DNA from 4 places in the Neobacillus sp. GCM10027624 genome. Region 1 is predicted to be linked to each of the others. Evidence: riboswitches for the same ligand, from Rfam matches in the RefSeq annotation. Region 1 holds a riboswitch; each other region holds the start of a gene.
The links. Region 1 has a riboswitch for thiamine pyrophosphate ahead of thiH (ThiH family protein). Riboswitches for the same ligand answer to the same signal wherever they lie in the genome.

Region 1 (3,163 bases):
ATAATTGAAATGTTACCCAATTACCTTCTTTTCATCTACTTTTTTAAAACAATAAAACAAACATAAAATGTAATTCTTCTTTAAATTTACAAATCTTGTGTATTGGTGGAATCCCACTTTTTAATTTTACGTTTTTTTCGCAGAATACCACTACTACAACAATCATGTTTCGTAGTTGCTCGAATGACAACGACCATCAACATAGGAAGAAGAAACAGTATTAAGAGGCTAATCCAAACCACAATTGTCACCCCAAAATCACTTTAGTAACAATATAGAACACAATAGCCAGATTAAAAGCTGGCAGCCTTTTAAGAGCATGAGTTACACTGGCTAGTAAGATAAAATTCTTAATTGCCTTCATCGGATTTGATAGTCGTTACGATGCAACATATCTTTTATTTCGTCAACACTTCGTGTATCGGAAATTTCAAACTGACTGTGGCTGGTCTCTTTGTTAACATAACCACCAACAGCAGTTGAGGAAGCTGCAGACATTTTAGTAACGCCCAAACTAATAAGATGGTCACGAAGTTCCGACTGCTCTCTTGTAGAAAGGATAATATCTGCTTCTGGCAAAAACAAACGCATTGCCAGCATGGCTTGAAGTAAATTTTTGTCTGTAACATTTGTTTTTGGCTGAAAATCCCCCAAATGAGGGCGCATTCTTGGAAATCCAATTCCGATTTCCGTTTCTGAATAGTTATTTTTCAAGTAAGCAGCATGAATACCGGTAAAAAACACTTCTTTCCTCCAGTCATCCATTCCTAAGAGCGCACCGATAGTAACCTTGCTCATTCCTGCTTTGCAACCCCGTTCCGGCGTATCCAACCGATATAAATAGTTTCGTTTTGGACCTTTCACATGAATTTGCTTATATATATCTTCGTTGTATACCTCCTGATGAATAGTGAGTCCGGTTATGCCACATTGAATCAATTCCCGGTATTCTTCTGTTTCCAGAGGGTGTATCTCAATTGAAAGGGAGGAAAAATATTTCTTTAAAATCGTGATACTTTCTTTAAGATATTCAATAGAGGCATGTAACCTTGATTCCCCAGTTAAAATAAGCAAGTGTTCAATTCCTGTTTTAGCTAGTGCCTGTGCCTCTGCTTCAATTTCAGACAAGGTAAGTTTTTTTCGAGAAAAATCATTGTTTATGCTGTAACTGCAATACACGCACTGATTGACGCAGAAATCGGATATATAGAGAGGGGCAAACAACTGCATAACTTTCCCAAAATGTTGAACAGTTACTTGTTGAGCCTTTTGCCCTATATCTTCTAAAAAAGGCTCTGCTGCAGGCGACAATAACGTTAAAAAATCCAACTCGTTTAACGTTGTTTTATTTATGACGTGCTTTACATCTTCATAAGTTAGTGATGAAAAATAGTCCTCAAAAGGTAAGTTCTTTTCCTCATAATATTTTTTGTAATAGCTCATTGTTCTATCCTCCTTGAAATATAAAAAAGCTTACCCAAAAAAAATAGGTAAGCTGCACTAGCGTGTTTAGCTTCCCTACGTTGGTACTAATCCAAATCAGGTTCAAAGGGTTGGATTGCTCCTCTCAGCCCAATAAGGGCACCCCTAGCTTTCTATCAAATGTTATTTGTTTTTATAAATCAAGTTTATCAAAAGAATTCCATAATAAATATGATATACATCACATAGGACATATATTGAACCTATGTGATGGATGAACTTTGTGTTTAGATGAGATTTGATTACGACCAAAGGAATTTACCACCTCTGCCATCTTTTGAACCATTCCTTGACAAAGAATTTACCAATCATTGTCTACTCTTTACCAATAAATAAACTCCTCTAATTACTTTTGTAATGTAGAGGAGTTAAAACAATCCCCACCTGTAAAACCAGATAGGGAACACGTTATTATATAGGTAAGTTTTTAAAATTTATACAAATGATTGAAAGTGTTTTTGACCAAGGTAGTAATTTTTCCAAGGTACTTTGAACGGGGCAGTTTGGTGGAATATAGACATCACATATCTTCTTCCCACAAAAGAGGCTTTTTTATTAGTACAATCCCCATGCAGTATCCATATAAATAAAAAAAAGCTTGTTTCATGGAGAGGGGAAAATCTATTGGTGTTTTTAGGCAGGATGAAGTCATTTATAGGTAAAATGGTCAAAGTTGATCAAGGTTTTCAAGAAGCAGGGGTTGGAAGGTTGTTAGATGTTTCTGATGATCATCTTGTCCTACTCACGGAAAAAGATGGGGTTGTTTACTATAATAACGATCACATAGAAAGTGTGACAGAGAATACCAAGGAATTCAATCTCGTATCTCCAGAAGATATTGGGTACAATAAAGCTAATAATTTACTAAATCTGTTAGAAACGCAAATACTCAAATGGGTCAAAATAAACAGTGATGGACCAGTAAAAATAGAAGGAGTTTTATATGATGTAAATAATGATATTATTTCATTGATTTACGATAAAGAGATTGTTTACGTTTCCTTCAACCATCTCCATCATATTAGCATAGGCTAGAATTTTGAAAAAATAAAAAATGAAGGCGATTTTTCTGGGGGTATGGTGTTATTTTTGTTGTGGTAGTCTTTAATAAGCTGTAAAGGAATTGCACAAGATGTATCAATTTATTATTGAATTTTCACTATATTCCTTTATTTTCTCGCTTTTTTTTAAATCCCTTTAAATCAACATTCTTATTAAAACAGTCAAAATAAAACATTTTGTTGAACGAATGGGTACAAGAGTTGTAGAACTAGCTGGCATTGTGGCAGCTTTTCTTAATGCTTTAAAGGGATTGTTTCCCATGGTTTAATTGCGGGTTACCCCCAACCACAAGAACCATCCCCATGGTCCCCCGGTGAGATATAAGCCTATTAAATCTTTATTTGGGTTATAAGCAACACAATCATTTTTTAAAGCCTTAAATTAAACGGCTTTCTTATCTTGAAGTTGTTTATTACTTCTTAAAACAGTGATAAAACCTTCTAATATGTCATGACTTACCGTAAACCCTTTACGCTTATAGAATTCCAAGGCATTTTCATTACCGTTTGAGACGTAGATAAAATAATCTTCTATATCATCAAATGTATTTAACCACTCCATTGACATGTTGAAAAGTTTAGATCCAATTCCGTATTGTCTGTACCCTTCCTTAATGTAA
Region 2 (3,163 bases), 400 kb from region 1:
TTTGTAGCCTTTATTGCTGCTCGCAATCAGCAACCCCTGATCACGAAGCTTCGAGACGATGTTAGAGCGAAAATTATGTGGGTTCAACTCGATATTGCGTATAGCATTGAGATTATTTAATATTTCCTGTGTGTAAACATATTCATCTGGATTTTCTTTCAGATTAAATAGTAAAAACTTTAAAAAATCAATGCGAAGTTTTTCATCCTCATCGTCACTTTTTCGATACTTATCAATGTATTGATAAGCTAAGTTGACTGCCTGTTTGATGATTACCTCGTCATTCTTAATGTCAGCAGAGTCTACCTTGTAATCATAGAGAAAATTCCGATAGTCATGGGGCCATAAATTGATTCGGACAATTTGAGGTTTGATGATTTTATAAAATGTTTGATAATATTTTGAAAGATTTCGGTCATACCCTATTGCCAGTGTTCGTGCAATCCATTCTGACAATTTGACAAGAATATCTGATTTCGTGTTATTGAATCCGAAGCTTGAATAATTAAATAGGTCAGGTATACATTCTTGTTTTACATAATTGATATACGCCTTCATAAACTCTTTCGGTTCCTGGTCGTCCGAAATAATATCAAGCTTTTCAAATGTATTCGATAAATCTTCGAGGACCTTGCGTGTTAAATATTTTATAAACGTATTTTTGTAGGTGACTCCACTGTTGTCTCTTATTTTCTGCTTATCGATCACATATGCATATATTTTAAAAGGTAATTCCTTCATTTCATTCAAAATTTGCAGCATAAGATCTGGTTGATTTTTTATGTAACTAAAATGGTTGTCTTCTTTTTGAATATATTTTTTCCATATCCTTTCAATTTCCCCTTCTAACCCTTCTTTATCGGAATCTTTTACTAGAATAGCCGTAATGATAAAGTGGGTTGAGACGTCACTGTTGTCAAAATCAAAACCATAATCACCATACTCATTGAAAAATGCATATTGGATATCGTACAACTTTCCCACCTCAATTGTCGATTAATTATTATCTAAATAGTTCGACAAATGGAAAGCAAACCCTCTAAAAGTTACTTTTTTCCTTAAACAAATAAAGAAAATTCGGGTGGTGCCAGGCACCACCCGAATTTTCTTGTTTCACATAGTCCACGGGATTATAAATTTTTAACCATGTTATACCACGTAACTCCGGCATGCTGGGAGTCCGAGGTTCCTAGGTTTCGGTATCCATGATTTAGATAGAAGACAATTAGTTCTTCTTTACAGGTAAGGGTGATTGTTTCGCGATTTTTTTCTTTTGCAGCTTTTTCAATATGAGCAAGGAGTGCCGCTGCCACCCCACGTGTTTGAAAATGTGGTGTTACCGCTATCCCAAGGATACTTTGATGGCCCCCCGTTTCTGGGTTTACCTTTAGATCCTTAAATAAGTCATCCGTAATGAAGGGGGTTTTAATAACCGGTCCATTAACAAAACCAATGACCACCCCATTTTCTTCCGCAACAAAAAAACTATCAGGGATCACTTTAATCCTCATTTCAAATGCTTCCTTTGTTGCCGCCTCTTCTTGAGGAAAACAAAGCTGTTCAATGATTACAATATCAGATAAGTCCTGCTCTTTTACGTTTCGAATATTCAACATGCCTAATCTTCCCTCCATCATCAATCTATTTAAGTTTAACACATGGAAGATAATATTTTCTTAAGAATGTCGAAAAATTGAAAAGTATTTATACAAGATTAAGAAATTAGAAATGATAAATATAAAAATCTAGTAAAATAAAACATTATTAAAAGTTGACAAAATGATTTGACATATCTGACCAGCGTGTTAATATAATAATTGCAGGAAAACATTACAAATGAATAAATAAAGCTATTCCGCTAGAGGTGCCTTTTTAAAGGGCTGAGATTGAAGTGCTACTTCGGGACTCTATGAACCTGATCTGGTTAAAACCAGCGTAGGGAAGTGGAAAATAGGATATTTGAGTAACCAAAAAATTGTTTATTTCAAATTTTCAAAAACCACTTCCTTACAAATCGGAAGTGGTTTTTTTCATTTCAACGGAATCTTCTAAAGGGGTGACTTATATTTCAAAGGAATTCCATCTTATTTCAAATGGTCAAATGCCAATTGAGCAGTTTGCTGAAATTGTCACAGATATCCAGCCATACATAACTGCGATTCACCTGCGAGAAAAAATAATAACAGCCAGAGAACTTTTTGATGCAGTCGAATTTTTAACAAAGAAAAACATCCCTTTGTCAAAAATAATCCTTAATGATCGGGTGGATGTGGCCTCAGTGACAGGAGTAGCGGGAGTTCAATTAGCTTATCACAGTTTAGATGCAGGCATTGTAAAAGATAATTTCCAACAACTTCGGGTAGGAAGCTCCATCCACTCTTTTGAGGATGGACTAAAGGCGATAAGGGATCATGCCGATTACGTGCTGTTCGGACATGTCTACCCTTCTCATTCAAAACCTGGAAAAATCCCTAAAGGTCTTGAGGAATTAAAAAAGGTATCTCAATTAAACATCCCGGTTATTGCAATTGGCGGTATCAGACCAGAAAATACTTATCAAGTTCTTCAGGCAGGTGCAACCGGTATTGCGGTTATATCGGGAGTGTTAGATGCAAAGGATCCAGTAGCAGCGGTAAAGTCTTACGCAAATGAACTAAAAAATGGAGATGAATCAATTGTGTCATTCATATGATGTTGCCATCATCGGCGGCGGAATTAACGGTGCTTCCATCGCCTATCAACTTTCCAAACTGGGTAAAAAAGTCATTATTTTAGAAAAAGAACGATTAGCTTGCCAGGCTTCGAGTGCGGCCGCGGGGATGCTGGCAGCCCAAGCGGAAATTGAACAAGAAGGTCCCCTCTTCCATCTGGCAATAAAAAGTCAGGCTATGTTTCCAGAACTTTCAAACGAGTTATTCGGGCTTACAGGAGTCGATATTGAGTTCGTCCAAAAAGGCATGTTAAGAGTCGCAGAAACAGATGAAATTGCAACCGAATTGAAAAAACAGGTCATTTTTCAAAATAATTGGGATTCCAAAATCCAGTGGCTCGACTCATTGGATATAAGAGAAATGGAACCAGCTATTTCACCGAGTGTTGCCGGCGGGATGTATCTCCCAAATGACGGGCATGTTCAACCGGGAAAATTAACTCAAGGCTTTGC
Region 3 (3,163 bases), on a different contig from region 1:
TGATGAGGTAAATTGTTTTGTCGGCCAGGCAATTCAAGAGCTTGATCCGGTCCTTTTCGCAGATGTACTAGCCGACCTTGAAACCATTCAGCACGAATTATTCGATTGTGGCGGAGACCTAGCAAATGTTTCAGAAAAACGTGAAATAAAACTGCATAAAGAGTCGATCGATTATTTGGAAAAGAAAATCGATGAGTATATTGAAGAGGCTCCTGAATTAGAAAGGTTTATTTTACCAGGAGGTACAAAACCGGCTGCCTCGATTCATATTGCGAGGACCGTAACAAGGAGAGCAGAACGCTTGGTGGTAAAATTGATAAAAGCTGACTCAAATGCTCCTGAACTTGCACTGCAATACTTAAACCGTCTATCAGACTATTTCTTTGCCTTAGCAAGGGTAATTAATTATCGCCTGAATGTAAAAGATGTGGAGTATGTAAGGAGTGCAAAAGTGTTCAGAGGTGGGAAGCGGTCGGATGAAAAATAGATTGAAGGGAAAAATGCTAAGCTGGCTTGCGCTTTTCACCGCATTATCTGTAGTGGGGGCTTCCATCAAAATTCCAGCAGTCGTTGGAAGTGTCGCCTTGGATGTGTTCCCAGCACTTCTAGCAGCTGTATTAATCGGGGCTCGACCAGGAGCGATTGTCGCTGCATTTGGCCATTTATTATCTGCCCTATTTGGCGGTTTTCCACTAGGACCAATGCATATTTTAATTGCCGGTGAAATGGCAGTGCTTGTTTGGATTTTCGGGGGTTTGTATAAAAATAAGAGAATCATAGCCAGTGCTCTTTTTGTTTTAGGAAACGCATTTGCCGCACCGCTTCCCTTTATTTTTTTAATGAGTATGGGTTTCTACGTGACACTTGTCCCATCATTATTAATTGGTTCAATGATCAATGTGATAATAGGGTTACTGTTGATTCCGAGACTTTCAGGTCTTTTTAAAACTGCAGGACAGAAAGAAGAACTTAAATGATGAGAGACAGTGTGACCATACCTTTAAACGAAGAGGAATCACTTATCATTTCAAGCGATAATAGCGGTGGGATTGGGATGAAGGAGGGAGACCTGGTTAAAGTATCCTATGAAACGGTTGCCTATTATTCCTTTCGTGTTGCCGCCATGGAATGCATTGCAGGTGGTGGAAAGCCTATTTCTGTGGTACTTCACAATTTTTGCGGCAATGAACCGTGGAAGGAACTCGTCAAAGGTGTTCAAAAGGGAGTAAAGGAACTTGGTTTAAACGAAGTTTCCGTTACGGGAAGTACAGAAAGTAATTTTTCCTTAAAACAATCTGCTGTCGGGATTATCGTAATTGGAAAAAAGGGAGCAGATACAGTAATGGAAGTATCGCCTTCAGACTCTTTAAGAGTTGCGGTTATTGGGATGCCCCTTGTTGGCAATGAGGTGGTGGAGCAATCGGATAGCGTGGTACCATTGGCACTTTTCCAAGAAATATGCACACTAAAAGATGTGGTTGTTTTACCAGTGGGCTCAAAAGGAATCTTATATGAGATGAATCAACTATTTTCAAATATGGTTATAGAAAAAGTAAATCTACTAACGGATGTAGATGTTTTTAAATCATCAGGTCCTTCCACTTGCTTTATTGCCGTTTATTCTGTAGGCCTTGAAGAAAAAATTAAGAGTGCATCTGGTGATTATTTCCACCAGGTGCGTTTAGAATTTTAAAATATTTTGGTTGCTATTCACTTTAATTAGGTATAGGATAAAATTATTAAATTCATAGACTACTAGGGGTGCCCGGATTCGAGGCTGAGAGAAAAACAATTTGTTTTTTAACCCTTTGGACCTGATCTGGATCGTACCAGCGTAGGAAAGTAGTGGAAAAATTAATTTTTTCTATTGCCAATTAAGTCAGGTCCTATTATGGATCTGGCTTTTTTATTTTTTATAAAGGGGAGTACAGCATGAATGAGAACGAAAGTATTGTAATAGGGGTGGAGGAAAAATTACCGCCAGTTAAAAGTTTTTTATATGGATTGCAGCATGTCTTTGTTTCAAATGTCTGGCTGGATCCAATTTTTGTCGCAGCAATGATTGGATTGCCGCTGTCCTTATCAGCTAATATTGTCAACGCCATTTTTATCTCTGCAGGACTGGTAACCTTGATACAAGCAACGAAGCTTGTCAGATTGCCAATTGTTCAAGGACCGTCCGCAGCCTTTGACTCCATCATGATTTCAGCAGGTAAAGCAAATGCGCTTGCGGCTGCAAGTGGCAGTATCTTTTTAAGTGCAATAATTGTTCTTCTTTTATCCATTACCGGTGTAATTGGAAAACTAAAGGCTCTATTTACACCAGTTATTTCCGGAACCGTTATTTTTATCGTCGGAATTTCCTTATCAAGCTTTACGTTATATGAATTTTTAGGCGGAACACCGGGAATGGACAGCTTTGCAAGCTCGAGCACGCTAGTCATGTCCATCCCAACTGCCTTGGTGGTTATTGTATTATCTCTTTTCGGGCGCGGCATATGGAAGTCATTCTCTTTCCTTATTGCCCTGATTGTTGGCGACTTGATTGCCATTTGTATTGGAAAAACAAACTTTTCAATTATTAGTGAAAAAGGCTGGTTTGGCATGCCTCATTTTCTTCCTTATGGAGAATTCACCTTCCATTGGAGTTGGTTTTTGACGTTTTTTGTCGCTTATATTGTAGCGATTATTGAAGCAATGGGTGTTTATCAGGCATCCGCGGAAATGCTTGATATTGATTTAGACCGAAAAAGAATCCGGAACGGTTTTGCAGGTGAGTCTGCCGGTTCACTTATTTCCTCATTAATCGGAGGATTTCCTACTACCGCATATGCACAAAACGTTGGACTGTTAAGATTAACAGGTATAGGGTCACGAAAACCGGTGATCGTTGCTGGGGTAATTTTCTTAGTACTGGGCTTTGTCCCAAAAGCCGGTGCCATTCTAGCATTGACACCGGATGCCGTTGTCGGCGGGATCTTTTTACCTGCCGCAGCCAGCCTAGTTTTTACCGGAATTTCGATTTTGGCTAAAGTGGATAAAAACGAAACAAATTACATGATTATCGGATTATCCATCCTATTAGCGATTAGTCTGCCGACGTATTTTAAAGATGTAAAAGGAACAGTTGGAACGTTCCTCTCCAATAGCATTTTTATTGGTG
Region 4 (3,163 bases), 200 kb from region 1:
CACACATCGAACAGAAATGAGCCGTTTTTGCCCCCTCAGCTGGCAATGTTTCATCATGATATTCCCTTGCCCGCTCAGGATCTAAAGATAAATTAAATTGATCCTCCCAACGGAATTCGAACCTAGCCTTCGATAAGGCATTATCACGATCTTGAGCTCCTGGATGGCCCTTCGCCAAATCGGCAGCATGTGCAGCAATTTTATACGTAATAACCCCTTCACGCACATCCTCCTTATTTGGTAAGCCGAGATGTTCTTTTGGAGTAACGTAGCAAAGCATCGCCGTCCCAAACCAGCCGATCATAGCCGCACCAATTGCAGAAGTAATATGATCATATCCAGGCGCAATATCTGTGGTTAACGGCCCTAATGTATAAAAAGGAGCTTCCTTACAAATTTCTAATTGCTTATCCATATTCTCTTTAATCTTGTGCATTGGCACATGGCCAGGACCTTCAATCATTACTTGGACATCATGCTTCCATGCTATTTCTGTTAATTCCCCAAGTGTTTCAAGCTCGGCAAATTGTGCTTCATCATTGGCATCCGCGATACTTCCCGGACGTAGTCCATCTCCGAGTGAAACAGAAATATCATATTGTTTCAGAATTTCACAAATATCTTCAAAATGAGTATATAAGAAACTTTCCTGATGGTGAGCTAAGCACCATTGGGCCATAATGGATCCGCCTCGTGATACGATTCCTGTTGTCCGTTTCGCCGTCATTGGAACATAGCGCAATAGCACACCGGCGTGAATTGTAAAATAATCTACACCTTGCTCCGCCTGTTCGATTAATGTATCACGGTACACTTCCCACGTTAAATTCTCAGCGATTCCATTTACTTTTTCTAATGCTTGATAAATCGGAACGGTGCCAATTGGAACAGGTGAGTTACGGATGATCCACTCTCTTGTTGTATGTATGTTTTTTCCCGTTGATAAATCCATGATGGTATCCGCACCCCAGCGTGTGGCCCATGTCATTTTTTCAACCTCCTGCTCTATGGAGGAAGTGACGGCCGAATTTCCGATGTTGGCATTGATTTTTACATGAAAATTCCGACCAATAATCATCGGTTCACTTTCAGGATGGTTGATGTTAGCAGGAATAATGGCTCGGCCTTGGGCTACCTCATCTCGAACAAATTCCGGATCTAAGTTTTCACGAATCGCAATAAATTCCATCTCGGGAGTTATCAAACCTTTTTTGGCATAATGCATTTGTGTAACATTTTTTCCAGACTTTGCTCTTAAAGGTGTCTTATTTAAATTTGGGAACCATTCAAGGTTTGCGCGTTCATCCCCATCAAGGTAGCCGTTATCCTTAGGTTTAATCTCTCTACCTTCATACGCCTCCACATCTTCCCTTTCGAGAATCCACTTTCGACGTAAAGCGGGAAGCCCTTTGCGAATATCGATATCATAATTCGCATCTGTATAGGGACCGCTTGTATCATAAACTCGTAGTGGAGCATTCTCTTCTTCACCAAAAGTAGTGACAGTTCGGTTTAGGCTAATTTCCCTCATTGGAACCTGGATATCCGGCCTGGATCCCCTTTGATATACTTTCTTACTTCCTGTAAATTGTGATTTTAATTCAATGTTCATTTCCGTTTGCATGTAACTTCCTCCTTTAATGTTATCCAAATCTGGAAGATACAGCATCGTTCATTACGGAGAATGAATGACAATAAAAAAAGGTTCTGTTTACACAGAACCTGATTAAATCGTCAAAAAGTAGTGGCGCGTTGTAAGAATTGACGCCTTCATAACTACTTCCCTACGCTGGTATCATCCAGATCAGGTTCGAAGGGTCAAAGAATTAACGCATTCTTCTCTCAGTCCGAGCTATCGGACCCCCCTAGTAGAGCATTGGAAACAATATACAATATGAAACTTACCTTTACAAATTAACATAAGTTTTTAGATAATAAAAGCCTTTCTCTCTATTTTTTATTGAAATAAGTAAATAGAACTAGATTTTTTCTATTTTTCTTCAAGTCGGTTGTTCTTGTTTCGTTTCACTTGTTTGATTTCCTTGATTGTTGGCATGCTGATTGTTTCGATTTTCTTGATTATCTGATTGCTGATTGTTTTGGTTTTCTTGATTATCTGATTGCTGATTGTTTTGGTTTTCTTGATTACTCTGCTTACTTTGATTCTGATCTTGCTGTTGGTTTTGGTTATTTTGATTATTTTCCTGATTACCATTTTGTTTATTATTTTTTAAGTAGGAATAGAAGATGAAAAGTCCCAGTGCTACAGGTAAGGAAATAAGGAACAAGATAAACCACATCGTATTAATAAAATGTTGATAAATCCACCAATCTTGCAAAGAAAACACCTCATACCGTCAATTTGACCGTTAGTATATAGAGTTAACTTTGAAGTTTTGGTTTATTCACTTTTTTTCATTATTCCAGTTGTAGTAAAAAAAGACTGCTGAAATTGAATTTCATGCAGTCATTACAGAACTTAATGGTTATTATTTTTTCCGTGTCCTTTTTGCTTTTTCTCTTGGTTTTTTTGTTTACCAGGTGCTTTCTCTATTTTTTTCTCGATAGCTTTTTGTTGCTTTTCCACGATCTTTTGAGTCTTTTTTTGTTGCACCACAGGCTTAGGTGGGGGTGGAACCTCGGCTGCACCGCGAATATAAAGATCATTTCCCATTTGATACACATCATTCGGCTGCTGGAAGGTTGTACTGTCCGTGCCAAATTTCTGCATCATTTTACTAAACATGATTTGCGCAATATGTGTTGTATCTCCTGGTAAATAGTTACCCGTGCCATTCTTCACATATCCCGTCCAAACAGACATCGTATATTGTGGGGTATATCCCGTAAACCAACTGTCCTTGGCTACACCACCCAATGGATAGCCATATTGAAGACTAGTCCGTTCATCAAAATTAGTCGTTCCCGTTTTTCCGGCAATATCCAGCCAAGGTACATTTGCTGCTTTACCTGTCCCAGAGTCCACAACATCCCGCAGCATATCGGTAATCATATAGGCAGTGTAATCATGCATAACCTGTTTTGGTTTCGGTTTAAAGCTCACGACTTTACCGTTCGGAAACACGACTTTTTGTACAAAATGCGGCTTGTTGTATGTGCCTTGATTGGCAAAAGCACTGTATGCCCCAGCCATTTCCAATGG

Region 2: it holds a riboswitch for thiamine pyrophosphate, as region 1 does, so the genes downstream of both, ACFQZ9_RS04020 (thiamine phosphate synthase) here and thiH (ThiH family protein) in region 1, are expected to answer to the same signal.
Region 3: it holds a riboswitch for thiamine pyrophosphate, as region 1 does, so the genes downstream of both, ACFQZ9_RS09535 (uracil-xanthine permease family protein) here and thiH (ThiH family protein) in region 1, are expected to answer to the same signal.
Region 4: it holds a riboswitch for thiamine pyrophosphate, as region 1 does, so the genes downstream of both, thiC (phosphomethylpyrimidine synthase ThiC) here and thiH (ThiH family protein) in region 1, are expected to answer to the same signal.

What each region holds. Positions count from the first base shown of each region.
Region 1 covers NZ_JBHTHD010000002.1:396,694-399,856, forward strand. Annotated here, with positions in the region: gene thiH (ThiH family protein) at 361-1,443, opposite strand; TPP riboswitch at 1,499-1,599, opposite strand; gene ACFQZ9_RS01920 (hypothetical protein) at 2,107-2,517, shown strand; gene ACFQZ9_RS01925 (GNAT family N-acetyltransferase) at 2,926-3,163, opposite strand, start outside.
Region 2 covers NZ_JBHTHD010000002.1:797,001-800,163, forward strand. Annotated here, with positions in the region: gene ACFQZ9_RS04010 (hypothetical protein) at 1-975, opposite strand, end outside; gene ACFQZ9_RS04015 (GNAT family N-acetyltransferase) at 1,131-1,616, opposite strand; TPP riboswitch at 1,851-1,959, shown strand; gene ACFQZ9_RS04020 (thiamine phosphate synthase) at 1,976-2,692, shown strand; gene thiO (glycine oxidase ThiO) at 2,667-3,163, shown strand, end outside.
Region 3 covers NZ_JBHTHD010000003.1:898,737-901,899, forward strand. Annotated here, with positions in the region: gene ACFQZ9_RS09520 (ATP:cob(I)alamin adenosyltransferase) at 1-487, shown strand, start outside; gene ACFQZ9_RS09525 (ECF transporter S component) at 477-977, shown strand; gene ACFQZ9_RS09530 (ATP-binding protein) at 974-1,693, shown strand; TPP riboswitch at 1,748-1,858, shown strand; gene ACFQZ9_RS09535 (uracil-xanthine permease family protein) at 1,933-3,163, shown strand, end outside.
Region 4 covers NZ_JBHTHD010000002.1:198,429-201,591, forward strand. Annotated here, with positions in the region: gene thiC (phosphomethylpyrimidine synthase ThiC) at 1-1,624, opposite strand, end outside; TPP riboswitch at 1,765-1,877, opposite strand; gene ACFQZ9_RS01015 (hypothetical protein) at 2,001-2,339, opposite strand; gene ACFQZ9_RS01020 (transglycosylase domain-containing protein) at 2,480-3,163, opposite strand, start outside.